DNA from 2 places in the Pseudomonas sp. GW823-FHT02C05 genome. Region 2 is predicted to be linked to the other one. Evidence: riboswitches for the same ligand, from Rfam matches in the RefSeq annotation. Region 2 holds a riboswitch; the other holds the start of a gene.
The links. Region 2 has a riboswitch for cobalamin ahead of AC1RGE_RS08710 (CbtB domain-containing protein). Riboswitches for the same ligand answer to the same signal wherever they lie in the genome.
Positions count from the first base shown of each region.

Region 1: it holds a riboswitch for cobalamin, as region 2 does, so the genes downstream of both, AC1RGE_RS04945 (TonB-dependent receptor) here and AC1RGE_RS08710 (CbtB domain-containing protein) in region 2, are expected to answer to the same signal.

Region 1 is NZ_JBXAJU010000001.1:1,046,683-1,061,021, reverse strand. Features, by position in the region: gene AC1RGE_RS04960 (tetratricopeptide repeat protein) at 1-230, opposite strand, end outside; gene AC1RGE_RS04955 (bifunctional glycoside hydrolase/polysaccharide deacetylase family protein) at 208-3,018, opposite strand; gene AC1RGE_RS04950 (NAD-dependent epimerase/dehydratase family protein) at 3,097-4,029, opposite strand; cobalamin riboswitch at 4,392-4,596, shown strand; gene AC1RGE_RS04945 (TonB-dependent receptor) at 4,707-6,857, shown strand; gene AC1RGE_RS04940 (DUF7693 family protein) at 7,028-7,327, shown strand; gene AC1RGE_RS04935 (lipoprotein) at 7,337-7,678, opposite strand; gene AC1RGE_RS04930 (hypothetical protein) at 7,897-8,157, shown strand; gene AC1RGE_RS04925 (nuclear transport factor 2 family protein) at 8,167-8,610, opposite strand; gene AC1RGE_RS04920 (TetR/AcrR family transcriptional regulator) at 8,748-9,368, shown strand; gene AC1RGE_RS04915 (HsdM family class I SAM-dependent methyltransferase) at 9,480-11,222, shown strand; gene AC1RGE_RS04910 (restriction endonuclease subunit S) at 11,219-12,874, shown strand; gene AC1RGE_RS04905 (AAA family ATPase) at 12,875-14,339, shown strand, end outside.
Region 2 is NZ_JBXAJU010000001.1:1,940,597-1,954,935, forward strand. Features, by position in the region: gene AC1RGE_RS08690 (vWA domain-containing protein) at 1-160, opposite strand, end outside; gene AC1RGE_RS08695 (magnesium chelatase ATPase subunit I) at 214-1,221, opposite strand; gene cobN (cobaltochelatase subunit CobN) at 1,349-5,122, opposite strand; gene cobW (cobalamin biosynthesis protein CobW) at 5,126-6,196, opposite strand; cobalamin riboswitch at 6,295-6,506, opposite strand; cobalamin riboswitch at 6,648-6,873, shown strand; gene AC1RGE_RS08710 (CbtB domain-containing protein) at 6,970-7,158, shown strand; gene AC1RGE_RS08715 (CbtA family protein) at 7,170-7,871, shown strand; gene AC1RGE_RS08720 (cobalamin biosynthesis protein) at 7,868-8,281, shown strand; gene cobM (precorrin-4 C(11)-methyltransferase) at 8,364-9,110, shown strand; gene nfuA (Fe-S biogenesis protein NfuA) at 9,288-9,872, opposite strand; gene AC1RGE_RS08735 (fatty acid cis/trans isomerase) at 10,015-12,306, opposite strand; gene metH (methionine synthase) at 12,461-14,339, shown strand, end outside.

The sequences.
Region 1 (14,339 bases), 890 kb from region 2:
TCGAGCAGCTGGGTGCGCAGCTCATTGTTTTCCGGGTGTGCGGCCAGCAGCACCTCGGCGTAGCTGGCCGACACTTCGTCCGGCTGCCCGCCCTTGGGGCGGAACGCCTCTTCATTGCGAAAGGTTGCCCACAGCAGCACGCCGACGGCGATCGCCACCAGCAGCAAGGCCCAGGGGTTGAGCAGCCGCGCGCTGGGCGCCTTGGCCTTAGTTGCAGAGGAGTTGGGCATCACTCACCTGCTTCATGGGAAGTTGGAAATGCCACAGGCCCTGTTCGGACTTGCCGGCGTAGCGTTGGCCCTGGACCTCGACCCGACAGGCGCTGGCCGAACGCACCGAGAATTCCAGGTTGAACTGGCCGGCAAAGGAGAAGCTCACCTGCCGGTCATTGACATAGCGCCAGTCGCGCAGGGGAATATTGGCCAGCTCCAGTGCCGGGCGCGGATCGCGCTCGGGGCGCAGGGCCAACAGCGCATGATCGCTGCTCAAGGCTACATAGCGCCCCTGGGGCAAGTCGCGCACCCCGGCCACCCCCACCGAGCGGCCGAGGTCCGGCCAACCCAGCGCCGGGTCCAGGCGCAAGGTGCGCAGGCCGTCCATGCCGCGTACCTGCCAGTCGCCATTGGCGGTCCGCGCCAGGCTTGCCTGGTACAGGCCGTGGACCCGGTCCAGGTAGTCACTCATCCACAATGACAGCGGCTGCTGGCCACGCATGAACTGGTAGATGTCGGTCATGGCCTTGATCGACGCCTGCTTGGTACCCGAATAGAAGTGGTAGTACAGGTGGATGCCGCGCAGGCGCCGTGGGCTATCGGTCAGCTCGAAGGTGTCGATCACATCGCGAAAGCCGTAGTACGGGCCTTTCCAGAGGTTGGTGTACATGTTCTCGTTGATCACCGGAGCGTAGTACTGCAAGCCGCCCGAGGTCGGCCGCAACAGCGGGTACAGGCCGGTGAGCGATGAGTTGGCCTTGGTCAGGATGGTCTGCCCGCCGTTGACGTTTTTCAGCCCGGCGTCGTAGGCCAGCTTGATGGTCTCGGCGCTGGGCAGCGCATCCCCCGGCCAGAAGACCAGCTTCACCGGTTTCTGCGCGGTGGTCAGGCGGCTGTTGATGTAGTCCCGCGAGCCGAGGATCTCGCGCTTGTAATCCAGGGTCTTGTACCCCGGGATATTCAGGCGCAGGCCGTATTCGGCGTGGAAATCCTCGTCCTTCTTGGCCTTTTCCGGCTGCATGTAGAACGGGTGGCTGTAGGTGTGGGTGGCCACTTCGACCTTGGGGTCGGCGAAGATCTCCTGGGCGATGGGCTCCAGCTCCCGCGCCAGGAACGGCGACATGCCCTTGGGCCCGACTTCGCCTTCGATGATCGAGACCGAGGTCAGGAACGGGTTGGGACGAATGTAGTCGTCCAGCACCTGGCGCCCGGAATACGGGGTGCCACGCACTTCGGCATGGGACGGGAAACCGTCACCGTCGATATGCACCGTGGCGATCCGCCGACCGTTCTCGGTGGTGGTGTCCGGGCGTGGCTGGGACGGCAGGCGCAGGGCCTTCTGGATAAAGGCGAACGGGTCGAGGATCCAGCGGCTGCGCTCCACATTGGCCTCCACCACATAGGGGGCCAGGGCCATGCCGCCCCAGGCGGCGGTGGCCACCGGGACGTACTTGCCGCCCTTGTCATCGCCCAGCACCAGGGCTGGTTTCGGCCCGTCGGGCAGCAGGCTCACGCGGGTCAGTTCGCGGCTGCGCGCCACCACCGGAGCCTCGAAGGCGCCGATCAGGCTCTTGTCCTGGCTCAGCACATGCAGGGCATCGCGAGCCCCCGGCGCCGCCAGGTTCAGCCCCAGGCGCTTGAGCAGCGCCCGGTCCTCGATCGGCAGGCCGGCCATGATCGCCAGGGGCACCTGCTCATCCAGGCGCTGGCCGACCCAGCTATAGAAGGCACGGCTGTCCTCGGGCGGGCCGCTGGTCATCCACAGCACCACCCCGGCGTAAAGGCCGGCGAAGCTGTAGGCAGGCAGGCTGTCGTCCACCGGGAAGTAGTCCACCCGGTAACCCAGGTATTCCAGCAGGCCACCGAGCATGCGGTGCCCGGCGTGATCGTAGAGTTCCCCTTCGCGCGGGTCATAGAGCATGGCGATGCGCCGCGGCTGGACTTCCACCGTGCTCATGCTCAGGGCGTTGAGGTCCGGGGTGGTGACCACCGGGATAAAGCCTTCCTGGCTCAATTGCCGGACCAGCTTGCGCGCCTCTTCCCGACGGTTGGCCGGCAGGTAATCGATGGCCACCAGCGGGATGTTGCGTGCGCGCAGCGGCTTGAGTTCGCCTTCAAGCCAGGTGCGGTCGGCTTCGGAAACCGGGCGGTAACGCTTGGCCGAGGCATCCCAGCCGGCGTGGATGGATTCCACCGCCACGGCCGAGGCGACGCCATCGAGCTCGCCCAGTACCTCGAAGCCCCGGTTGAAGAACAGCTTGAGGTTGGGCAGCCGGCTGTGCAGTTCCCGCAGGAACGAGGCCAGGGCCTTGCGTTGCGGTTCGCGATCGGCCTCGGGGAGCAACTGGAAACTGTCCAGGGTGTCCAGGAACAGGCCGGCGTAGCCCTGGTCCTGCAGCGCCTTGGCACGCTTGAACAGGTGTTCGCGCCAGGCCGGGGTGGCGATGTCCATCACCTGGCTGTCCCAGGCCTTGTTGCGCACGGGGCTCGCGCCCTGGGCCAGGGCCTGCTTGGCCAGGGCAGCGCGGTTGCCGTCGAACTCCCCTACCGACAGGTAGGCGAACGGCTGGCTGCCGAGCTTGCGCAAGGTGGCGACATCGGCGCTGGCCATATGGCCGGGCTCGACCACTGCCCATTCGAACTGCGCCAGCTCCTGCAAGGGTGGCTGCTCGGCGTACCAGAACCCGACACTGGCGGGCGCCGCGGGCGCGGCCTGCACCAGGGTGTTGGTGGCACACAAGGCCAATGCGGTAAACAGGCGTCGAACCACTTTGCAGACATGCCCCCTGCGAAACTCGATATCCATAACTCACTCTTCAGTAGATCAATCTGCACAACATCAGGCTCTAGGGCAGCCGCCATGGCGCGCCCCTAAGGCAACGAACTAAAGGCTGCGGTAAAGCCGTTCCAGGCCCTCGGCCAGGCTGCTGGGCGTGCCCAGGTCGAAGCGCTCGCGCAAGCGGCGGTTGTCGGCCTTGGAATGGCGGATATCCCCGGAGCGGGTCGCGCCGTGGCTCACCTGCAGCGGCTTGCCGCTGATCTGCTGCAGGGCGCCAATCAGATCGTTGAGGGTGGTCACCCCGCCGAGCCCGACATTGGTGGCATCGGCTGCCGGCGCAGGGCATTCCAGGCCCTGCACCAGGATCTTCACCAGGTCCGCGACATAGACGAAGTCGCGGGTCTGCCCGCCATCGCCGAACAGGGTGATGGGCCGCCCGGCCTTGGCCCGCTCGCTGAAAATGCTGATCACCCCGGAGTACGGCGATGAAGGGTCCTGGCGCGGGCCGAAGATATTGAAAAAGCGCAGGATCACCGGTTCCAGCCCATGCTGGCGGCGGTAGAAGTCCAGGTAGTACTCGCTGGCGAGCTTGTCCGCCGCGTAGGGCGTGAGGGGAGATTTGGGGGTGTCTTCGGCAATCGGCGTGCCCTCGCCGTTATTGCCATAGACCGCCGCACTGGAGGCGAACACCACGCGGCGGATACCGGCCGCGGTCATCGCCTCGCACAGGCGCAGGGTGGCGATGAAATTGCTCTGGTGGGTGGCCACCGGGTCTTCGACCGAAGCCTGGACCGACGCCACAGCAGCCAGATGCACCACGGCATCGCAGCCCTGAACGGCATCCGCCAGGAGTGCCGCATCGGCGGCATCCCCCACCAGCAGTTCCAGGCCAGCATCGCCCATGGGCAGATTGCCGACCTTGCCCGTGGAAAGGTCGTCCAGAACCCGCACCGCATAACCCTTGGCCAGCAGTGCATCCACGAGGTGAGAACCGATAAAACCAGCGCCCCCAGTAACCAGTATCCGTTCGGCAGACATAGATCATTCCAAAGAGAAATATCGCGGCTACGCCGTCTGAAGCCAGCACAGCCAACGGATCAGCCCTGGCTACTTGCCATCCTGGCCGTCATGTTTTTAGTGGCTGCTCTGCGCCATAGGCTGTTTCGCCTATTTTCGGAGCAGAGTTCAGCGCTTTGGCGTCAAAAAAAACTCAAGATAATCAATCGCTCAGCGCCGACATACTGGGTCAGAAAAGCAAAATCGTCAATAATGCGTCGATATTTGTTGATTATTTAAGCGCCAGGAAAAATAGGTCAATATATTGACTTGCCTGGCATAAAGCGCTGAAACCGCCGCCGTAGCTGGCCACATGCCATTGACGCAAGGGCTCGGCAGTGCTCATATGCGCGCCAGTTTCAGGTGTCCCATGCCGCCGTGCATGGGGTTAAACGGGAAGCCGGTGCGTCATTTCGATGATCAGTCCGGCGCTGCCCCCGCAACGGTAAGCGAGCGAAGCATTCGACAGACCACTGTGCCAAGGCATGGGAAGGTGAATGCCTCATGACCCTCGCAAGCCCGGAGACCGGCCTGCAACTTCGTTTGACAACCCCGCGGTGGGCGGGCGCAGTCCGGTTTTCGTGGGCGCGGCTGCCCGCGATTCCCTATGCGTTGTTCCCTCCGGGATTCATTCATTCCTTACAAGTAGTAGGAATCGCATGTCCCGCACCTCCTTGCTGCAACACCTGGCGAGCCCCTCGCTGTGTTTCACCCTCCTGCCTTGCATGACCTACCCGGCCCTGGCACTGGCTGAACAGAAAACCTCCCTGGTCTTGCCCGAGACCCAAGTGAGCGGAGTCTCCAGCGCCCCGCAAACCTCTCTGGACACGCCCCTGCCCGCCGGCTCGCGGCTGAACCTCACGGCCCTGGAGACTCCGGCCAGCACCAGCAGCCTGGGCAACGACGCCATCAGCAACCGCAACAACCTCACGGTGCAGGATGCCGTCACCCGCTCCCCCGGCATCACCAGCATCGCCACCCCGGGCAACGGCAATACCGCACTGTCGGCCCGCGGCTTTACCGGGCACTCCTCGGTGATGACCCTGTTCGACGGCGCGCGCCTGTACACCGGCGCCGGCAGCCAGACCTTCCCGGTGGACCCGTGGATGGTCGAGCGCATCGACGTGATCCGCGGCCCGGCCTCGGTGCTGTACGGGGAAGGCGCCACCGGCGCGGTGATCAACGTGATTGCCAAGAAGCCCTTCGACGGTGAGATCCACAACCGCCTGCGCCTGGGCTATGGCTCCCATGATCGCCAGCAACTGGGCCTGGACAGCGGCGGCTCGCTGACCGACACCCTGAGCTACCGCCTGACCCTGAACCAGCAGCAGAGCAATGGCTGGGTCGACCAGGGCCAGTCACGCAGCCTGGCACTCAGCGCGGCGCTACGCTGGCAAGCCACCGACGACCTCGGTTTCACCCTGGCCCATGAGCGCGGTGAAAGCGAACCCGCCAGCTATTTCGGCACGCCGCTGATTGCCGGCCAATACCGCGACAGCCTGCGGGACAAGAACTACAACCTGCGCAACGCCGTGCAGCGCTACAACGACGAATGGACCCGGCTCAACACCGACTGGACCCTGAGCGACAACCTCAGCGCCAGCAACCAGCTCTACTACATCAAGAGCCGCCGCCACTGGCGCAACGCCGAAGCCTACAACTGGGTCAGCTCCCGGGAGCAGTTGTTGCGCGGCGACTACCTGGAGATCAAGCACGATCAGGAGCAGATCGGCGATCGCCAGAGCTTCACCTTCAACCACTCGCTGTTCGGCCTGGACAGCAGGACCGTGGTCGGCCTGGAGTACAACAGGATTCGCTTCGGCGTGGCCAACAACTCGCCCTACAAGGATATCGGTAGCGACTATATCGACCCGTGGAACCCGGCACCGGGCTACTTCCAGAGCCGCTCGCCCTTCTCGCCCCAGACCGACAGCAGCACCCGCACTTTCGCCCTGTTTGCGGAAAACCGCCTGCAACTGTCGGAGCGCTGGTCGCTGGTGACCGGCATCCGCCGCGACCAGAACCATATCGATCGCAGTGATCTGCGCGCCGGCACCCGCACCGATCGCAGCCTCACCGGCGGCAACTGGCGCGCCGGCCTGGTGTTCGCGGTCACCGATCAACTGTCGCTGTACGGCCAGTACTCCACCAGTGAAGACGGGGTCAGTAACCTGATCAGCCTCAACCCGAGCCGGTTGCAGATGGACCTGACCGAAGCCAAGCAGACCGAGTTCGGGCTCAAGCAGCAGTTCTGGAACGGCCGTGGCGAATGGACCCTGGCGGCCTACCACATTGTCAAGAAAAAGCTCTTGACCACCGATCCGGTGACCCGCCTGGCGCAGCAGGTCGGCCAGCAATCCGCCGACGGCCTGGAAACCTCGCTGGAGCTGGCCCTGGATCACGGCTGGCAAGTCTCGGCCAACGCCTCGGTGGTGCGCGCCGAGTACGACGACTTCGATGAGGTGGTCTCTGGCAAAGCGGTGTCCCGGGCCGGCAATCGCCCCACCAACGTGCCGCGACGCACCGCCAACCTGTGGCTGAACAAGGCCCTGGCCCCGAGCCTGGAAGCCGGCATGGGCCTGCGCTACGTCGATGCGCGTTATGCCAACACCGCCAATAGCGTCGATGTACCCGGCTACACGGTGCTGGATGCCAACCTCGGCTGGCAGGCCCTGCCCGACGTGCGCCTGGGCCTGCAGGTGAACAACCTGCTGGACCGGCGTTATGCCGCGGCGCAACAGAACAGCGGCCAGCAATGGCTGATGGGTGAACCGCGCTCGTTGTTCGTCACCGCCGACTACAGCTTCTGATCGAGGGGTTGCCGCAAGGCCCTGGGCTTTGCGGCGCCATTTCAGGCGTGCAGTGAGTTCGCCAGCCACTGGCCCGGGCCAGCGTCGGACAGCGACCAATCGACACTTGCACCCACGCAGTCGATGGATATCCTGAGCGCCTTTGTCCCTGCACTGCCCGCGAGAGCCCCATGCCCTGCCTGAATGCCCGAGATGTCTGCCAGCGCCTGCGCGATGCCGCCCTTGGCGTTTACCCCCTACGGCCCGGCGCCAGCCATTCGGGCGCTGGCCAGGTGCAGGTGGATATCGAGGGTTGGCAGTTGCTGCTGGATTTCGATGGCCGGCATCTGCATCACTGCCAGAGCTGCCGCAGCACCGAAGGCGATGTCTGGCAGCTCGATACGCGGCAACGCTTCGGCACCGACCCGGTGAGCCTGCTCAGTACCTGGGAGCTGGCGCAGATCGAGAAGTTACTGAAAGAGGCGGTTTAACACGGCTGGCTACAGGCATTCCTGGGCCGCGCGTTCGAAGCTCGACGGGGCGAAGCTGGAGGCCAGCAAGTGCCGCTCGTAGAGGAACACCTTGCCGCCATTGGGCGCCTTGTAGGCTTCCAGTACGTTGTCTGCCGCCACCTTGCTGGCAACGACGATGCGAAAACCGCGCTGGGTCTGGGAAACCGTCGGGCTCTGGGCGTTGCCTTGCAGCTTGGGCACCACGCACTCGGCATATTCGGCCGGGGTTTTCCGGGTCTGCATGACCAGCGTCGGGTCGTTGGGCGCGGTGGCGCAACCGGCCAGCAGCAAGGTGGCCAGGGTCATGGCGGGAGCAAATAGAGGGCGCATCGGTAAGTCCTGAAAATGTACAGCCTGGTTCGGTGCGCAACGGTTCAGCGTCACGGGCGCTGCCGTTGCGGTCATGGTTTTGGGTCGGGGGCGATTGTCCATGGTTGGCGCCCAAAGCAGAACTTGCGTTGCTTGATTGTCACTATTACTTGAACCGATAGTTGCCCCCCGGGCAGACTGCCCGGCAGCCCGACTACAACTAAAAAAAGGATTTCCCCATGCGCACCTTTGACTTGATTCGCGACGCCGTCCTCCCGGAATTCCGTGAGCGGGTGGCGGACTACCTGGTGGAGTACGAACAGGTGCTGGGTGACAGCAGCGCCGACCCGCAAAGTCTGCGGATCGCCGCCTATCAATTGCGTGGCTACCTGCGTGGCCTGAACACCACCCGGGTCCTGGGCATGGCCGACTGGGAAGAGCTGGACCGGCGGGTGCTGGAGACATGGCTGACCCCAGACGCCGGTGAAACACTCGAATAACCCGCAGTATCAGGGCGCCGGCAGCGCGCCCTTGCTGGCAGCAAGATAGCTGGACAAACGCTTGCCCATTTCCTCTCCCAGGGCCTGCAATCCGCTCATGGGGCGCACCATGACTTCGAATTCGACAATCTTGCCGCCCTCGTCAAAGCGGATCATGTCGATGCCCTTGACCTGTTTGTCGCCGACTCGAGCACTGAACTCCAGCACCACGTTCAGGCCATCGGCGGAGGCCAGCTCACGGTGATAGGCGAATGCCTCGAAGACATTGAGCACCGTGCCAAGGATGGTCGCCACGACCTGGGCTCCCGGGTAGGCGGTATGAGCCATGGGCGAGCGAAACACCACCTTGGGGTCCAGCAGTTCGGGCAAGTCACGCAGGTCTTGCTCGGCGACCATGGCGTGCCAGCGTTGCAAGGATGCGTGGGCCTGAGGCTGAAGCTTGAGTTCGGACATGGGATTGATCCTGGGGTTGTCTTGTTGTAGTGGTGCCCAGGCTACGAGCCAATCTTAGCATCGTCAAGATTGTTGCCCATGATAGGATTCCGGCGTTTTTCCGCCTTCCAGTCGAAGCCATTCGGGGCCCTCCTGACATGACCAAGCACTCCCCGCGGTCGCGGGACGCCTACCACGTGGGCAATCTGGCACCACAGTTGCTCAAAGCGGCCCGACACATGCTTGAGCAAGTGGGTCCGACCAAGCTGTCGCTGCGGGCGGTTTCCGAACGGGTCGGGGTCAGCGCCACGGCGGCCTACCACCACTACGCCAATCGCGCGGAGCTCATCGGTCACCTGGCGGCTCAAGGCTTTCGCGAGCTGGCCCAAGAGCTGCCCACGCACGGCTCCGAGAACGGCTTGCAGGCATTGCGCAACGCCTGCCTGGCCTATTTCAGCTTCGCCCGCGCCAACCCGGCGCTGTACCAGCTGATGTTCGGCCCCGAGTTTGCCGACGGCCAGATGCCCCTTGAACTGCATGGCGCTCGTGACCAGGCTTTCAGCGAACTGCGGCGGATCGTCGCCGAAGTCCTAGAGCTGGACATGGAGCAACCCGAGGTTCGCCGAGCCGCCCTCGCCGGCTGGTCCTATACCCACGGCCTGGCGTCGCTGGTGATCCATCGCGTCCTGATTTTTCCCGCCGGCACCACCGACCAGCGCTTCGTCGACAGCACCCTGCAAGGCTTGCTGCAACTGTTCCAGGTCGAAAAAGGGACATAGACTGCCCGGTGCCTGGTTCGAAACACCCATGGCTGCCGGCAGCTCATTGCATTGCCCACTTATACTTGCCGCCGTTTCGCTGCACAGCAGCCCCTATCGCAAAGGACTACGATGCTGCCTCTTGAGATCAAGAACAAAGCTGCTTCGCTCTGGGACCTGGTTTCCGGTGCTGGATTGGCCTCCTCGCCCTACGTGGCGCTTGAACAGATTGCCTGCCTGATATTTCTCAAACGCCTGGATGACATTGCCTCTGCGGACGATGAAGAGGGACTGCCGTCGGTCTTTCAAGTGCTCATGCCTGATGAGGTCCACCCCCCGAACAAGCATCACTCGTTCTGGAAGAACTTGCTGATGCATCGAGACCCTGGCACTTACTTGAATGACCAGATTTTTCCGTGGCTGCGCAGCCTGGAAATGCGAACCGGCAACTATCCATCCCTGGCCAAGCGTCTGGGCCTGAATGGCATGCTGAGTGACGCCTACTTTCAGCTCGACCCGAGCAAAAGCCAGGCTCTCACGGGCTTGGTGCACGCCATTGACGAGCTGTTTCCCTACCCCGGGCAGAAGCGCCAGGAAGGGTTTTCACCCGGGGAAGTGTTCGAGTATCTGTTTACCCAAGGCTCGACCAGCAGCAACATCGGTCCTCTTGTCACCGCGCGACATATAACCCGATTCATGGTGGCCCTGCTGGCCCCCCTGCCCGGGCAACGGATCATCGACCCTGCTGCCGGCACGGGCGGTTTTATGGTTAGTGCTCAGCAATACATGCTATCCAGGCATGCCAGGTTGTCGGCCGCTACCAAAAAACAGATCCATAACGGCCATTCCCTGGTGGGCATCGACCTCAGCCATACCCTGGCCCGGATTGGCTGGGTCAATCTCCTGCTGCATGACATCGAGTCGCCACAATGCATGCAAGGTAACAGCCTGGTCACCGGTGACTCTCAAGGGGCTGCGGGCCGCTGGCTGAAAGAGAGTTACGACTTTGTCCTGAGCGACCTGCCATTTGGCGGCCGGATCGACCCGCAGGAAGCTGCTGGCGCAAACTACCTGCCCTTCTATGCCCGGGATGATCAGGGCAACCGTTCCGATAAGGTTGAGCTGCTGTTTGTCTGGCGCGCCTTGAACCTGTTGCAGGTTGGCGGCAGCGCGGCGCTGATCATTCCTCAGAACCTGTTGGTTGGCCGTTCGCAAGCCCAGATCGACCTGCGGCGCGAACTGCTTTCCAGGCATTCAGTGGAAGCCGTGATTCTGTTGCCGGGAGCGATTTTCAATCCTTACACCGGGATCAAGGCGGCGATACTGGTGGTGCGCAAGGTAACCGACCATCAAGCGCTGGCCTCGCCACACGTTGCACCACCACAAACCGACGCTGTCTGGTTTTACGAGGTGACTCAGGATGGGCACTCGATGGACCACAAGCGCAAGGAGCTGCCCGCTGACGCGGACAATGACTTGTTCGATGCCTTCGTGCATTTCCGAAGACGTCAACTGAGTGCAGAGCTCTGGGAGCGCGGAAGGGATCTATATTTCCAAGCCGGTGCCGAAGAAGGTCCTTATTGGACGTCCCTCCATAACGTAATCGAGCGCAGCAGCACCCAAGTCAAACAGTGGCTGGTTCCTGTACGTCGCAAGTTAAGAGGTTCCGAAGCTCTATTTCCCGACTCGCTGGACCCAGACTGCATCGAGGCCAAGGACTGGAGCCTGGACATTGATGATTACAAGGTCATTGAACAACCCAAATCCGCCGGTGAGAACACAGCCTTGCAGTTGATCGATGAGCTAGAGCAGTTGGAACTCAAAGTCATTGAACAACTGCGCCAGTTGCGAGACGAGATCGGAGAGGTGCAATGACCCTGCCCCCCTCCTGGAAAGAAGTCGGGCTACTGGACGTTTGCGAGCTGAATCCGCGCATACAGCGCCCGGAGCCAGAGACCCCGGTGACCTTCTTTCCCAAGTCACTCATCACCGAGTTGACTGGTCCCAGCCTGAATTCCAGCATTCAGGCCTATGGCGAGACTTCCCGCCAGGGCGTGCTGTTCAAAAATGGGGATGTGTTGATCGCCACCCGTGGCCGAGACGCCATGCAAGCGACAATAGTCTCGGGGCTGGTCACCGAACTTGGCCTTGCTCAATACTTCCTGGCCCTGCGCGCCGGTCCGCAGATACGCCCTGCCTTCTTGCTGCACTTCATCCAGCAGCCTTGGGTCCAGAAGGCAGCGTTGAACACCAATAGAGGCACGCAAAGCCAACTGAGCATTCCGCTCAGTTTTTTCAAAAACCTGTCCATTCCAGTGCCACCGCTGCAAGAGCAGGACTACCTTATCCAACTGCTGCAGAAGGCCTCGCTGGAGCCTTATCAGGACGCACTGAACAAAGTCATTGACCTATCCGATGCTCTGGCCTTGCAACTGTTGGTTTCTGGAGAGAAGGCTCAGGCCTGGCCCAGGGTCAAGTTATCTTCAATCTGCGAGTTCAGCCCTGCGGGAGCCCATCCCAAGAAGTACCAGGGGCCTTCCAGGACAGAGCTGTTTTCCCCGCGAAGCTTTGACCACATAACCGGTCAGGTAGAGCCGCAAAGGCTCAAGCTCGAAGAACTGCCCCCTACCTGCGCCGAAGTCCAGGCCGATGACGTACTGTTTACACTCAATCAGAGCTTCAGGTCACGGGGCATTGCCTTCGCTGTCACCCCTGATGAATACGCAACGCCCCTCGCCTCGGCGGCCTTCCAGGTGCTACGCCCTAATACCAAGGTTCTACTGGCGGACTATCTGGCCTGCTTCATAAGGTTGTCGTGGCTGCGTCAGCATGTGCCGGCATCAGTACTAAGAAGCATCCCCGGACGGATCTACCGCTCTTTCTTTGAGCGCCTTGAGCTGCCATTACCCCCTCTCGACCAGCAAAAGCCGATCGTCAACCTGTTACGTAAAGTCCCGATCGAGCGGATCAACGATGCCCTGGAAACGGCGCGGCGGCTTGGCGAGGCCATGCTGACGGAGGCCTTTTCCTCCAGTCTTTCGGCTAAATGGCGAGCTCAACAGCAAACCCGGGGCATTGCGGAGCCATCGCCGCCACGCCTCGTGCTCCCTGTGCTGCCCGAGGTTCCCGAGCCCGTCAGAAGTGTCTCGCGCAGCGCACGTACGACAGTCGCCGCCCAGCTCTCGAGCTTCCAGTCCCAGGTCTGGAAAGAGCTGAGTGAACTGCCGTTCCCCTTGGTGATAGATGATCAGGATGCGGTCGAAGCCTTTTGCCACAGCCTAGTGTCTGCACAACATCAATCAGGGTTATCGACGGTGTCCCTGCACCGAACCCTGGAACAGATCGCAGCGCTGGGGCTGATCCGCAAAATGAGCATTCCGGGATCAGGTACAGGCACCGAGGGTGAGTTCATGACGGCATTCAGGAGCTATCGGATCAACGACTCGGGGCGCGTCGAGGAAGACAGCGCCATGCAGGATGCAAAGCGCTTTCGCGACAGCGTCAGCCGTTCGAACAAGGGACAATAAATGCGTTTGCGTTATTTGAATCTGAACCTCTACGCCCCCCTGAGCCAGCTCAAGGTGTGTTTCGCTCAGGATGCGCCCTGGGAAGCCCTGGTCCAGGATCAGCCACAACCTTGCGCCATCCATTTCGTGGTGGGCCTCAATGGCAGTGGCAAAAGCCATCTGCTGCGCGCCATCGCCTCGATCTATATCGCCCTGGCCGATGGCCGGCTGCCTGGCTTCGCCTTCACCTTGGTCTATGAACTGGGCACGGTCGCCAGCGGCAAGCTGCGCAGCGTGATTTTCAAGAGCTCAGGAACTGCTGCGTCCACCAGCCTGTGGCAGGCAGAGGGCGAGCCCATTGCAAAAAACGCGGGCAGCGCCGATTTCGAGGCACTCATCGAACAACTGGGTACAGAGCGGTTGCCACTGTTCACGCCACGAATCAAGGAAGGTGATTATCCGCAAACCGTGACGGACCTGCTGCCCAAGGTGCTGGCCTACACCTCCGGCTCCTGGAGGCCGTGGCAGGACATCTGGCGCCCGCCGCTGGAGCAGGTGGCTAGCGCCTTGCGCTTCAAGCCCGATGAGCAATACCCCTTCGAACTGGAACGTCCTGTTGGCTGGACCTACCAGGATGAGGCGTCATTGAATGGCACCGAGCCTGCCCCGCAGGATCAGTCTCCCCTGCCCCATGGCAAGGACGAGGCCAGTGACCAGCTCGATCGTCCGATCCTGCTGAGCGACGGCCGTCCGGATGCCGCGTTGCTGGCCGTGGTCCTGCAGGACCTGATGCAGCAACGCCCGCAGGAAGGTAACGATCGCGGGCTAAGCGGGTTATTCGCCAAGGCCGGCTGGCATCGGCTCGTCAGTGTGCGCTTGCGATTGGACCTGCACCGGGCCCTGGCGGCACCGCGGGCCTTGCAAAGCAAAATGCACGACCTGCTGCTGGTGGCCGGCGAGGTGCTTGCCCTACCCGATCCCGGCGATCGCCTGCGGGTATTGCACTTTGATGTGGACGCCCCGGTTCCAGCCGTAGATAAAAGCCAGTACCTGAACCAGCAACTGTCGCAGGCGGCCACTCAGGATCAGGCCCTGACCCTGATGCTGGGAGAGGCAAACCAGAGTGCGTTCAGCCGTTTCAACGAGTTGTCCCGGTGGCTGGCCGTTGGCCTGATCGACGGCATCGAAATGTCATTGCGGCGCAATGAAAAGCCTGAGGACGAGTTCGCCAACGACAGTGGGGTCATGAGCTACTCCGACCTTTCCGATGGCGAGCAGATGGTGCTGCGACGCTGGGCGCTGTTCCATCTGCTTGCGGGTCAGCAGGATGCCCTGCTGCTGCTCGATGAGCCGGAAACCCACTTCAACGACGCCTGGAAGCGCGAGATTGTCAGCAATATCGAGCAAGCCATGGGCGAGGATGCCAGCAGCGTACTGATTGCCAGCCATTCGGCCATCGTGCTGTCGGATGTGTTCGATGAGGAAA
Region 2 (14,339 bases):
ACGCGTCGACTATCACCAGCCACAGCTCATGGGGCGAGCGGCTGCGCAAGCGAAACAGCAGCTCTGCACGCAACCGTGGACGGCCTTTGAGCAAGGTGCCGGGCCAGTTGACCGAACCGGCGCTGGCCTCGCGGCTTTTGCCTTGCCGGCCGTGATCCAGGTGCCCCGCCCGGGGCTTGGCATCCGCCCCCCGGTCAGTGCGGGGGCGGATGCCTAGGGCTTTTTTGGCCAGCTGGGCACTTCACGACGGGCGCCGGTGGGCAGGGCCTGGGCCGGCATTTCGCCCCATTGGCCCTGGCCTTCGCTGGGGTTGGCGTTGGCTGACGCCGGTGCCTGGGGGCTTTGCCCGGACTGTGGCGCGCTGGGCGGTGTCTCCCGCCGCCGGTGGCGCAAGGCGAACTCGGCCACGGCATCGATATCCTCCTCGGCAATCGCCGGGGCGCCACGCCAGGCGGCATGGGCGCGGGCCGCGCGCAGCCAGACCAGGTCGGCGCGCAGGCCGTCCACGGCAGCAGCAAAGCAGCGCTCGGTAATCAGCGCCAGGGCCTGGTCGTCCAGCGGGATGCTGGCCAGCGCGGCCCGCGCCCGCTGGCAGCGCTCGCGCAATGCCGCCTGGGGTTCGGCCCACTGGGCGCAGAAGCCCTGGGGATCGCTGTCGAAATCCAGGCGGCGGCGAATGATCTGCCCGCGCTCCTGGGGCGCGGGCTGGCCGCTGAGGGCGACGTTGAGGCCAAAACGGTCCAGCAGTTGCGGACGCAGTTCGCCCTCCTCCGGGTTCATGGTGCCGATCAGCACGAACTTCGCCGAATGGCGGTGGGAAATACCGTCGCGCTCGATCAGGTTGGTGCCGCTGGCGGCCACGTCCAGCAACAGGTCCACCAAGTGGTCAGGCAGCAGGTTGACTTCATCGACGTAGAGCACGCCGCCGTCGGCCTTGGCCAGTACCCCCGGAGAAAATTGCGCCCGGCCCTGGCCCAGGGCGGCGTCCAGGTCCAGGGTGCCCACCAGGCGCTCTTCGGTGGCGCCCAGGGGCAAGGTGACGAACTGCCCGCTGGCCAACAGGTCCGCCAGGCCCCGGGCCAGGGTCGACTTGGCCATGCCCCGTGGGCCTTCGATCAGCACGCCGCCGATCTTCGGGTCGATGGCGGTCAGGCACAGGGCCAGTTTCAATGCTTCGGCGCCGACCACGGCGGACAGCGGGAAATGTGGGGTGTCGCTCATGTCAGGGTCTCGCTTGGGTCGGGGGATGTCCGCAGGACGCTTTTGCGAGCAAGCTCGCTCCTACAGCGGCAATGCCAGCCCTGTAGGAGCGAGCTTGCTCGCGATCGAGTGCGCAGCACTCGCCGCCTCAGGAATCTTCTTCTATATCCAGCAGCAGGTGTTCCAGGGCTTCACGATAATCGCCAGGCTCTTGCCACAGGCCACGCTGCTGAGCTTCCAGCAGGCGCTCGGTCATGTCCCGCAGGGCGTGGGGATTATGCTGGCGGACGAACTCGCGGGTCGAGCCATCGAGCAGATAGGCATCGGCCAGCAAGGCGTACTGGTGATCGTCGATCAGTTCGGTGGTGGCGTCGAAGGCGAACAGGTTGTCCAGGGTCGCGGCCATTTCGAAGGCGCCCTTGTAGCCATGGCGCTTGACCCCTTCGATCCACTTCGGGTTGGCCGCTCGGGAACGGATCACCCGGTTCAGTTCTTCCTTGAGGGTACGGATCTTCGGCAGGTCCGGCTGGCTGTGGTCGCCGTGGTAGCTGGCGGCCTTGGCCCCACTGAGGCTTTCCACCGCCGCCAGCATGCCGCCCTGGAACTGGTAGTAGTCGTTGGAGTCCAGCAGGTCGTGCTCGCGGTTGTCCTGGTTCTGCAGCACCGCCTGCACCCGGCTCAGACGGGTGGCGAACTGCTCGCGGGCGGCAGTGCCTTCGTCGCTGCCACCATAGGCGTAGCCACCCCAGTTCAGGTAGACCTCTGCCAGGTCCTCGCGGCTCTGCCACAGGCGGCCGTCGATGGCGCCCTGGACCCCGGCGCCATAGGCCCCCGGCTTGGCGCCGAAGATCCGCCAGCCGGCCTGGCGCGAGGCGGCGTCGGCATCCAGCCCAGAAGCCTCCAGGGCCGCGCGCTCGGCACGCACCCTGGCCGCCAGCGGGTTCAAGTCCTCGGGTTCATCGAGAGCCGCTACCGCCTGCACCGCCGCATCGAACAGGCGGATCAGGTTGGCGAAGGCATCGCGGAAGAACCCGGAAACACGCAGGGTCACATCGACCCGCGGCCGGTCCAGCAGGCTCAGGGGCAGGATCTCGAAGTCATCGACCCGCTGGCTGCCGGTGGCCCACACCGGGCGTACCCCCATCAGGGCCATGGCCTGGGCGATGTCGTCGCCACCGGTGCGCATGGTGGCGGTGCCCCAGACCGACAGGCCCAATTGCAGCAGGTGGTCGCCGTGATCCTGCAAGTGGCGTTCGAGAATCAGGTTGGCCGACTGGAAACCGATGCGCCAGGCGGTGGTGGTGGGCAGGTTGCGCACATCCACCGAGTAGAAGTTGCGCCCGGTGGGCAGCACGTCCAGGCGCCCGCGGCTTGGCGCGCCACTGGGGCCGGCAGGCACGAAACGCCCGTTCAGGGCGTCCAGCAGGCCGCGCATTTCCGCCGGGCCACAGGCGTCCAAACGCGGTGCGACCACCTCGCGCAGGCCGTCGATGATGCTCTGCACCGGCTCCCAGCCGGGTTCGTCCAGCTGTGGGACGGGCCCTTGCAGCGCCGCTTCGATCAACCCGGCGGCGTAGAGCTCCAGGCGCTCGCGAACGTCACCGGCGGTGCGCCACAGCGCCTCGCTCAACTGTTGCAGCACGGGCGGGCGGCGCCCGGTCCAGGGCTCGGACAGGGCACAGTCCAGGGGGTCGAAACCCAGGCCGAAAGCCTTGGCCAGGGCCCGCAGCAGGCTGGCATGGGCGCCTTTGCCGTCGCCCCGGGGAATGCGTAGCAGGGCCAGCAGGGTGTCGATGCGCAAGCGCCCCTCGGGGGACTCGCCGAACAGGTGCAGGCCATCGCGGATCTGCGATTCCTTGAGGTCGCACAGGTAGGTGTCCAGGCGCGGCAGCCAGAGCGCGGCGTCGGCGTCGCTGTCGAGCTGTTCGCCCAGTTGCAGCTCGCGGTCGATATGGGTCTCGCGCACCAGCTTGAGAATGTCCCGCTGCAGCTCCCGGGCCCGGCGCGGGTCCAGCAACTGGGCTTCGTAGTATTCGTCCGCCAGCAGTTCCAGGTTGCGCAGCGGGCCATAGGTCTCGGCGCGGGTCAGGGGCGGCATCAGATGATCGATGATCACCGCCTGGGTGCGGCGCTTGGCCTGGGCGCCCTCCCCCGGGTCGTTGACGATGAACGGATAGATGTTCGGCATCGGCCCCAGCAGCGCATCCGGCCAGCATTGCTCGGAAAGGCCCACGCCCTTGCCCGGCAGCCATTCCAGGTTGCCGTGCTTGCCGACATGGATCAGCGCGTGGGCGCCGTAGGCCTGGCGCAGCCAGAAGTAGAACGCCAGGTAGCCATGGGGCGGCACCAGGTCCGGGTCGTGGTAGACCGCGCTGGGGTCCACCTGGTAACCCCGGGCCGGCTGGATACCGACGAAGGTCAGGCCAAAGCGCAGGCCGGCGATCATCATCCGCCCGCCGCGGCACATCGGGTCCTGCTGCGGCGTGCCCCAGCGCGCCAGCACCGCTTGGCGGTTGGCTTCGGGCAGGGCCTGGAACAGCGTCAGGTAGTCGGCCATGGCCAGGCTTTGCTGGCAGGGGCGCTGGTCGAGGCTGTCCAGGTCGTTGCTGACCCCGCCCAGCAACTGCTGGATCAACTCGGTGCCGCTGGCCGGCAGTTCGGCCGGCAGCGGATAGCCTTCGGCGTGCAGTGCCTTGAGGATGTTCAGCGCCGCCGCCGGGGTGTCCAGGCCTACACCGTTGCCGATGCGCCCGTCCCGGGTCGGGTAGTTGGCCAGTACCAGGGCCACGCGCTTGTGGCCGTTGTTCAGGCGCCCCAGTTCTACCCAGCGCCGGGCCAGTTCGGCGACGAAATCCATGCGTTCGGGCTGGCCGCGATAGCAGACCACGTCCGACTGGCTGCGCTCGCTACGCCAGGCCAGGTCCTTGAAGCTGATGGGCCGGCTGATGATGCGCCCGTCCAGTTCCGGCAAGGCGATGTGCATGGCCAGGTCCCGCGGCCCCAGGCCCTGCTCGCTGTCACGCCAGCCCGGCTCGTTGTCCTGGGCGCAAATGGCCTGGATCACCGGGATATTGCGGCGGAACGGCCGCAGGTGCGGGGCTTCGGGGCTGGACTGGGCAAAGCCGGTGGTATTGAGGATCACCCCGGCCGCGGTTTCATCCAGCCAGTCTTCCACCTGGCTCAGGCAGCCCGGTTCCTTGAGGCTGGCCACCGCTATCGGCAAGGGGTTGAGGCCCGCCGCCAGCAAGCGCTGGCAGAACAGGTCGATAAAGCCGGTGTTGGCCGCCTGCAGGTGGGAGCGGTAGAACAGCAGCGCCGCCACGGCTTGCCCCGGCTGCCAGTCGGCCTGCCAGTCACTGAGGGCAGCCTGGCTTTTGTGCGGGTGGTAGATCGCCGTGCGTGGCAGGGCCTGCGGTTCGCTCCAGGGGTAGTCGCGCCCCAACAGGCCGCTGGCCAGGCAGCGGTAGAAATTCAGCGCGTTGTCACGCCCGCCCTGGCGCAGGAACTGCCACAGGCGGTCGCGTTCGCCGGCAGCCACCGTGCTCAAGTCGCTGAGTTCCGGGTCCGGGCGGTCGTCCCCCGGCACCAGGATCAACTGCACCCCGCGCCTGGACAGCTCCACCAACTGCTCGACGCCGTAGCGCCAGTAAGCGATGCCACCGTGCAGGGAAATCAGGATGACCTTGGCGTGGCGCAGCACCTGGTCCACATACAGGTCCACCGAGGCGTGGTTCTGCACCTGCATCGGATTGGCCAGGCGAAAGCTCGGGTAGTCCTCGGGCAATTGCTCGGCGGCGTCCGCCAGCAGCGCCAGGCTGGAATCGCCGCTGCACAGGATCACCAGCTCGGCGGGGGTTTGTCCCAGGTCGGCAATGTTGTCATCCGACACGAAACCGCCGGGCTGGGTCCTGAGCAGGTGCATGGCTTAGACGCTGAGTGCGGCGCGCAGTTGCGCTTCGAGCTGGGCGGCGTCCAGTTCCTGGCCGATCAGCACCAGGCGCGTGGTACGGGCCTCGTCGGCGCCCCACTTGCGGTCGAAGTGCTTGTCGAAGCGCGTGCCCACGCCCTGGATCAGCAGGCGCATCGGCTTGTTGGGGATGGCGGCGAAACCCTTGACCCGCAGGATGCCGTGCTTGACCACCAGTTGGGTCAGGGCGTCCAGCAGCAGGCTTTCGTCGGCCTGGGGCAGCTCGATGGAGATGGAATCGAAGGCGTCGTGATCGTGGTCGTCGTGATCGTCATCGCCGTCATGGTGATGGTCGTGGTGGCTGTGGCGGCCGTCGATGTGTTCCTCGGAACCGGCACCCAGGCCCAGCAGCACGTCCAGGGGCAGGCGACCGCTGCTGGCTTCGATGACCTTGACCGCCGGCGGCAGCTCCTCGGCCACTTCCAGGCGCACCTTGGCCAGGTCTTCGGGGCTGATCAGGTCGGTCTTGTTGAGGATCACCAGGTCGGCGCTGGACAGCTGGTCGGCGAACAGCTCATGCAGGGGCGATTCGTGGTCCAGGTTGGGGTCGAGCTTGCGCTGGGCGTCCACTTGATCGGGGAAGGCAGCGAAGGTGCCGGCGGCCACGGCCGGGCTGTCGACCACGGTGATCACTGCATCGACGGTGCAGGCACTGCGGATTTCCGGCCACTGGAAGGCCTGGACCAGAGGTTTGGGCAGCGCCAGGCCGGAGGTCTCGATGAGGATGTGGTCCAGGTCGCCGCGGCGCGCCACCAGTTCGCGCATCACCGGGAAGAACTCCTCCTGCACGGTGCAGCACAGGCAACCGTTGGCCAGCTCGTAGACTCGGCCGCTGGCCTCTTCCTCGGTGCAGCCGATGGCGCATTGCTTGAGGATTTCGCCGTCGATGCCCAGCTCGCCGAATTCGTTGACGATCACCGCAATGCGCCGGCCCTGGGCATTGTCCAGCATGTGCCGCAACAGGGTGGTTTTGCCCGAGCCGAGGAAGCCGGTGACGATGGTGACGGGAAGTTTGGCCAGTGTTTTCATCGGATGCCCTTTGGCAAAAGGAGGCGGGCAAACGGGACGAGAACCGCAACGCCGGGCGCGCGGAGATTTCGCCACCGGATCACCCCGCCCGGTTGTAGTGAGAATCTTGGATCGAGGCAGGTCTCCTGGCTGAGGGCTTGCCAGTCGTCGGACCGGCGATTGCTGCGCCTTCCCACCGGCGTCGTCGACGCCCATGCAGTGGCCTTGCAGCAATCGAACCCTTCACAGTTGCGGGGGCAGCCGCGGCATCGACCGCGTTCCCTTCTTAGCTTCGACCCGTGGCCGAAGAACCTCGAAAGCGCAAGGCTACGCAGAGCCAGGGGGACGGTCAATCGACAATGCGCCCGTAGCAGCCGGCTTGCCGGCGAAAGGGCCATTGAACCTTGCACGAACGCGGCGCACACCTGCGCAGCGGTCACGGCAATTGACGCCCCTGCCCCGCCCATGATCTCCTACACACCTTGTTACGGGTGCCCTTTACAGGGTGAAACGGGAAACCGGTGAATCACGTGCTTAACTAAAAAGCCGTGGCCAGTCCGGTGCTGCCCCCGCAACGGTAAGCGAGCGAAGTGTCAGATCCACTGTGCCAAGGCATGGGAAGGCGACACTTGCCGGCACGGCATGACACAGCCCTGCCCCTCGCAAGCCCGGAGACCGGCCCGCAACACTTACATAACAACCCGCGGTGGGCGGGCGCTGTTGCAAACCCTGCGTGGCCATCACGCGGGGTTTTCCTGCGCCTCTACCCCGCTGACACTCCAGAGGGAAGCGCCATGTCGATCATCAGCAGCACCAGCCACTCCGCCAGCACGACCTCCACCCTGAGCCAGCGCCTGGTGGCCGCCATCGGCGCCTCGATCCTCGGCGCGTGCCTGGTGTACTTCGCCGGCTTCTCCCACATCGAGGCGGTGCACAACGCGGCCCACGACACCCGCCACAGCGCCGCCTTCCCTTGCCATTGAGACCTGCCGACATGATCAAGCGTATCGCGCAAACCGCAGGTTTCACCGGCCTCTTGGCCGCCCTGCTGCTGACCCTGCTGCAAAGCTTCTGGGTCGCCCCGCTGATCCTGCAGGCGGAAACCTATGAAAAGGCCCCCGCGGCCGAAGTCCATGAGCACGCCGAAGGCGCCATGGCCGCCCACAGCCACGATGCCGAAGCCTGGGAGCCGGAAGACGGCTGGCAGCGCGTGCTGTCCACCACCGGAGGCAACCTGGTGGTGGCCGTGGGCTTCGCCCTGATGCTGGCCGGCCTCTACACCCTGCGCGCGCCGAACCGCACGTCCCAGGGCCTGCTCTGGGGCCTGGCCGGCTATGCCACCTTCTGCCTGGCGCCGACCCTGGGCCTGCCGCCGGAATTGCCGGGCACCGCCGCAGCCGACCTGGCACAGCGGCAGATCTGGTGGGTCGGCACCGCCGCCTCCACCGCTGTGGGCATTGCCCTGATCGTGTTCGCCCGCAACTGGCTGCTGAAGGTCCTGGGCGCGGCCATCATCGCCGTACCCCACGTGATCGGCGCGCCGCAGCCGGAAGTGCATTCGATGCTGGCCCCGGAAGAACTGGAAGCGCAATTCAAGATCGCCTCGCAGCTGACCAATGCGGCCTTCTGGCTGGCGCTCGGGCTGATCAGCGCCTGGTTGTTCCGACGCAAGAGCGCGGGCCAGTACTCGGCATGATCGAAGTGAGCGCAGCGCCGACCCTGGTGGTCGGCCTGGGCTGCCAGAAAGGCTGCCCGGTGACCACGCTGCGCGCCTTGCTCGACCAGGTCCTGGCGGCGCACCAGTGGCAGGCCCGGCAGGTCCTGGCCCTGGCCAGCATCGACCTCAAGCGCAACGAACCCGGCCTGCTGCAACTGGCGGAGCAACTGGAACTGCCGCTGACCTGTTTCAGCAGCGGCCAGCTCGCCCCCTTTGCCCTGCGCCTGAGCCACCGTTCACAGATAGCCTTCGAACGTACCGGCTGCTACGGCGTGGCCGAAAGTGCCGCCCTGGCCCTGGCCGAACAGCTGTCACCCGGCCCGGCCACACTGCTTGTTCCCCGGCAAAAATACGCCCAGGCCACCCTGGCATTGGTCGTCGCCCGGTAGAATCCCCGATAATTCCCGCCTTCGATCATGAGCAATCTTCATCTGAAGCACGGCTCCCGACCTTTTTTCACAGGACACAGCCATGACTGTCTATTTCATCGGAGCCGGCCCCGGCGACCCGGAACTGATCACCGTCAAGGGCCAGCGCCTGATCCATCGTTGCCCGGTGATCATCTACGCCGGCTCCCTGGTCCCCCAGGCAGTGCTCGACGGGCACCGCGCGGAGCGGGTGATCAATAGCGCCGAACTGCACCTGGAGCAGATCATCGAGGCCATCAAGCAGGCCCATGCCCGGGGCCAGGACGTGGCCCGGGTGCATTCCGGCGACCCGAGCCTATATGGCGCCATCGGCGAGCAGATCCGCTGCCTGCGGGAGCTGGGCATCCCCTTCGAGATCATCCCCGGGGTCACCGCCACCGCCGCCTGCGCTGCCCTGCTGGGGGCCGAACTGACCCTGCCGGACGTCTCCCAAAGCGTGATTCTTACCCGCTACGCGGACAAGACCGCGATGCCTGCCGGCGAGGATTTCGCCAGCCTGGCGGCCCACGGCGCCACCATGGCCATTCACCTGGGGGTCAATAACCTGCCGAAGATCGTTGCCGAGTTGCTGCCCCACTACGGCGCAGACTGCCCGATTGCAGTGGTGCACCGCGCCACCTGGCCGGATCAGGACTGGGCCCTGGGAACCCTGGCGGACATCGTCGATCAGGTGGCGGCCAAGGGTTTTCGGCGCACGGCACTGATCCTGGTGGGCCGGGTGCTGGCCACGGATGTTTTCAGCGAGTCGTCCCTGTATCGCGCCGGACACGCGCACCTCTATCGCCCCTGACACACACCCTGTGTAGGAGCTGGCTTGCCAGCGAAGGCGATCTGGGAATTGGTGCAAGACTCTAGGGCCCTTTCGCCAGCAAGCCGGCTCCTACGGAGGCTTTTGGGGGGAGCTGGCTTGGGGGCATAAAAAAACGGCGCTCACGGGGCGCCGTTTTTTCAAGTCACAGCGAACGCCTTAGTAGTAGGCGTTTTCTTTCTGCGTGTGGTCGGTGACGTCACGTACGCCCTTGAGCTCCGGAATGCGCTCGAGCAGGGTGCGCTCGATGCCTTCCTTCAAGGTTACGTCGGCCTGGCCGCAGCCCTGGCAACCGCCGCCGAACTGCAACACGGCAATGCCGTCCTCGACCACGTCGATCAGGCTGACCTGGCCGCCGTGGCTGGCCAGCCCCGGGTTGATCTCGGTTTGCAGGTAGTAGTTGATGCGCTCGTTGACCGGGCTGTCGGCATTGACCATCGGCACCTTGGCGTTTGGCGCCTTGATGGTCAGCTGGCCGCCCATGCGGTCGGTGGCGTAGTCGACCACCGCATCATCGAGGAAACCTTCGCTGAAGGCGTCGATGTAGGCGGTGAAGCTTTTCAGGCCCAGGGCCTTGTCTTCGGGTTTCTCTTCGCCCGGCTTGCAATAGGCGATGCAGGTCTCGGCGTACTGAGTCCCTGGCTGGGTGATGAAGATGCGGATGCCAATCCCCGGGGTGTTCTGCTTGGATAGCAGATCAGCCAGATAATCGTGGGCGGCGTCGGTAATGGTTATGGCGCTCATGGTGGTTCCTCGCAGACGTGGGCGCAGTTTACGCCAATCCAAGCCGCTGACAAAGTCCTAGTATTTTTGTCGGGATAGACTTTGGTATAGAGCGTCCCCGGGCCGCGCCAAGGCGCAGTCCGGGGGAGATGACAGCTCTATGTCAGAGGTTTTCGTAACGATTCATGTCCAGGACCCCGGCTTCCACCGGATCGGTTTCCTGCAGGTAGCGGGTCTGGTCATGGAAGTACTGCCAGAACTGCGGATGGCTGCGGCGGATGCCCCAGCGCTCGACGATCTTCTCGAAGCTGGCGGCGTCCCGGGCCGCCTGCATGGCGTCGACGAACTCCGGCACTTGCCCGGCCGGTACGTTGAACATGAAGTTCGGATAGCTGCTGAGAATCCCCGGGAATATGGTCAGGGTGTCCAGCCCCGGCTGATAGCGCAGCGACTCGCCGAGCATGAAGGCCACGTTACTGTGGGCGCGGTTGCGCAGCATGCTGTAGAACTCGCGCTTGCCGCTGGCGGTCTGGACACGCAGCAGGGTCGCTTCCGGCAACTGTTCGATGACCTTGAGGCCCGCCGCCGGGCGCGATGCCAGGCGGCTCAGGGCCTGCTCGGCATCCTGCAGCGCCGGGTCGATGTTCGGGCGTGAGCAGTAGGCGCTGTCACAGCGGTTGATCGGATCCGGCTTGGCGTTGAGGTCGCCATAGCGGGCCAGCAACTGGTTGGCGAAGTCCTTTTTCGGGTCCTTGAGGTCGAGCTTCAGCGCGCTGCGCTTGTCGTCGTCGATGGACTCGTAATCCAGCCACATCTTGAACTTGCCGCTGTTCTGGTACCAATCGTCGAGGAAATCCTCGCGGGTGCCGGCGGGCATCAGGCGCAGGAAGTTCTGCTCCGCGCCATTGCGGATCAGGTCGAAGTACAACCGGGTCTGGGCCTGGTGGGAGACGTTGCCGAACACGTCGAAGTTCACCGCCAATTGATAGTAGGTGCGCTCCAGCAGCGGGTAGTCGAACAGCCACATCGTCTGTGGCACTTCGCCGATCAGGCCCTTGGTCACCGAGGCGCTGTCGAAGTGGCGGAAGATGCTCAGCAGCGCGTTGTCGTTGCCGGCCCACAGGGTCGACCAGCTGGGCGCCGGCGAATCGGCATAGGAATCGCGGCGCAGGGCCTCGTACTCGTTGCGCTTGTCGCGATAGGCCAGCCACAGGCTGAGCACGCTGCCGACGTCGTCGTTCTGCCCGGGCATGGCCAGCAACGGCGTGGCCTGGCCGCGATAGGCCGGGTCGGTGATGTACAGGTCATGTTCGGGGGCCTGGAACAGCGCCCAGAAGTTGTCGCGGATCACGTCGGTGGCGATCTGCCCGCGGCACACCGGGCCACGGATAAAGGTGCGCACGAAGTATTCGGCGTTATCCAGCATGAACTGGTAGCGGGCCTTGGCCGGAATCGCCTCGAAGGTCTCGAACGGGTTGGCCCGGCGCGCCGGCCCGTAGCCCGGCAGGGCCGTGACCTGCCAGTCGCCGCTGTAGAACAGGGTCTTGACCCGGGCCATCTTCGCCGCGCTCAGCGGGTAGGTGATATGGGTCTTGTGCACGATCACCCCTTGCACCGGCCACAGGCGGTAGTACACCTGGGTGCCCGGGTCGTCGTTGGGGCGACGGGTGTTGATCAGGTCGATGGGCTGGCCACTGGGGGTACGGGAACGCACCCACTGGAAGAAATGCCCCGGCTCGCCGCCTTCAAAATAGAGATGGGCGAGGAACAAGTGTTCGTAGAGCCAGCGCGCCACCAGGCTCTCCCGGGCGCCAGGGGCGTTGAGCAGGTTTTCCCACTGAGCCACTTGCAGGCTTTCCCGGGCACTGGGGGCCAGGCCTTGCTCGTCGATGGGCGCGCCCGAGGCCAGCCAGCGTTGCAGGGTCAGGTATTGCTGATCGGTCAGGCCGGTGACCGCCAGGGGCATGCCTTCCTTGGGGTGAGCCCCGGCATAGGCGTCGAACTCCGCCGGCTGCGGGCACATGTTCTCGCGGCTCAGGCCCAGGGCGATCTCGCTGGGCAACTTGGCGTTGGGTTGCAGCGGGGTGCGATGGCCCAGTTCCAGCATGCGCGCCATCAGCGCCGCCTGGCTGCCCTGGGCGTCAAGCACCGAATAGAAGCCCTTCTGCTGCCAGGCACGCTGGCCAGTGGCGTCATAGAACAGCCGCGTAGGCGCTTGGGCCTTGCTGCGCTCGCCGTCGTACACCGGAATCTTCGAAGCACCGCGGCTGGCCCCCTCGCCACTGCCCAGGTTGAGCTGACAGGCGGAGTCGTAACAGGCATGACAGGCCACGCATTTCTCGGTAAAGATCGGCTGGATGTCGCGGGTATAGGAAATCGCCGGCGCCGGACCTTGTGCCAGGCACACTGAACTCAGAAGCAGCAGCGCGCTGCTGACGATAAAACGAAACGGCATGTCCCTGGTCCCGAAAGAAAAAAACGCCGCGATTCTACCGGTCTCACTCCTCGACCAACATGAGCGATATTCATGCAAAAACCACGCATGCCGCAAAACCATGCAGGTTTGCTATGATCGCCGCCCTTCGTAATGGCCTTACCAGGTAGTTCTCATGTCCGATCGCAGTGCTCGCCTCCACGCCCTCCAGCAAGCCCTCAAAGAGCGCATTCTGATTCTCGATGGCGGCATGGGCACCATGATCCAGAGCTACAAGCTCGAAGAACATGACTACCGTGGCAAGCGCTTCGCCGACTGGCCCAGCGACGTCAAGGGCAACAACGACCTGTTGGTGCTGACCCGCCCGGACGTGATCGGCGCCATTGAAAAAGCCTACCTGGATGCCGGTGCCGACATCCTCGAGACCAACACCTTCAACGCCACCCAAGTGTCCCAGGCCGACTACGGCATGGAAGAACTGGTCTACGAATTGAACGTAGAAGGCGCCCGCCTGGCGCGCAAGGTGGCGGACGCGAAAACCCTCGAGACCCCGGACAAGCCACGTTTCGTCGCTGGCGTCCTGGGCCCGACCAGCCGCACCTGCTCGCTGTCGCCGGACGTCAACAACCCCGGCTACCGCAACGTCACCTTCGATGAACTGGTGGAAAACTACACCGAGGCCACCAAGGGCCTGATCGAAGGCGGTGCCGACCTGATCCTGATCGAGACCATCTTCGACACCTTGAACGCCAAGGCCGCGATCTTCGCCGTGCAGGGCGTGTTCGAGGAGTTGGGCTTCGAACTGCCGATCATGATTTCCGGGACCATCACCGATGCTTCCGGGCGCACCCTCTCCGGCCAGACCACCGAAGCCTTCTGGAACTCCGTGGCCCATGCCAAGCCAATCTCGGTGGGCCTGAACTGCGCCCTGGGCGCCAGCGAGCTGCGCCCCTATCTGGAAGAGCTGTCGAACAAGGCCAGCACCCACGTCTCGGCGCACCCCAACGCCGGCCTGCCGAACGAGTTCGGCGAGTACGACGAGTTGCCGGAACAAACCGCCAAGGTCATCGAAGAGTTCGCCCAGAGCGGCTTCCTCAACATCGTCGGCGGCTGCTGCGGCACCACCCCGGGGCATATCGGCGCCATCGCCAAGGCCGTGGCCGGTTATGCCCCGCGACAGATCCCGGACATCCCCAAGGCCTGCCGCCTGTCGGGCCTGGAGCCCTTCACCATCGATCGCAACTCGCTGTTCGTGAACGTCGGCGAGCGCACCAACATCACCGGCTCGGCCAAGTTCGCCCGGCTGATCCGCGAGGACAACTACACCGAGGCCCTGGAAGTCGCCCTGCAGCAGGTGGAAGCCGGCGCCCAGGTGATCGACATCAACATGGACGAAGGGATGCTGGATTCGAAGAAGGCCATGGTGACCTTCCTCAATCTGATCGCCGGCGAGCCGGACATCTCCCGCGTGCCGATCATGATCGACTCTTCCAAGTGGGAAGTGATCGAGGCCGGCCTCAAGTGCATCCAGGGCAAGGGCATCGTCAACTCCATCAGCATGAAGGAAGGCGTCGAGCAGTTCATTCACCACGCCAGGTTGTGCAAGCGCTACGGCGCCGCCGTGGTGGTGATGGCCTTCGACGAGGTCGGCCAGGCCGATACCGAGGCGCGCAAGAAGGAAATCTGCAAGCGCTCCTACGACATCCTGGTCAATGAAGTGGGCTTCCCACCGGAAGACATCATCTTCGACCCGAACATCTTCGCCGTAGCCACCGGCATCGAGGAACACAACAACTACGCCGTTGATTTCATCAACGCCTGCGCCTATATCCGCGACGAGCTGCCCTATGCCCTGAGCTCCGGCGGTGTGTCCAACGTGTCGTTCTCGTTCCGCGGCAACAACCCGGTGCGTGAAGCGATCCACTCGGTGTTCCTGCTGTACGCGATCCGCAACGGCCTGACCATGGGCATCGTCAACGCCGGCCAGCTGGAGATCTACGACCAGATTCCGCAACAGCTGCGCGACGCCGTGGAAGACGTGGTGCTCAACCGCA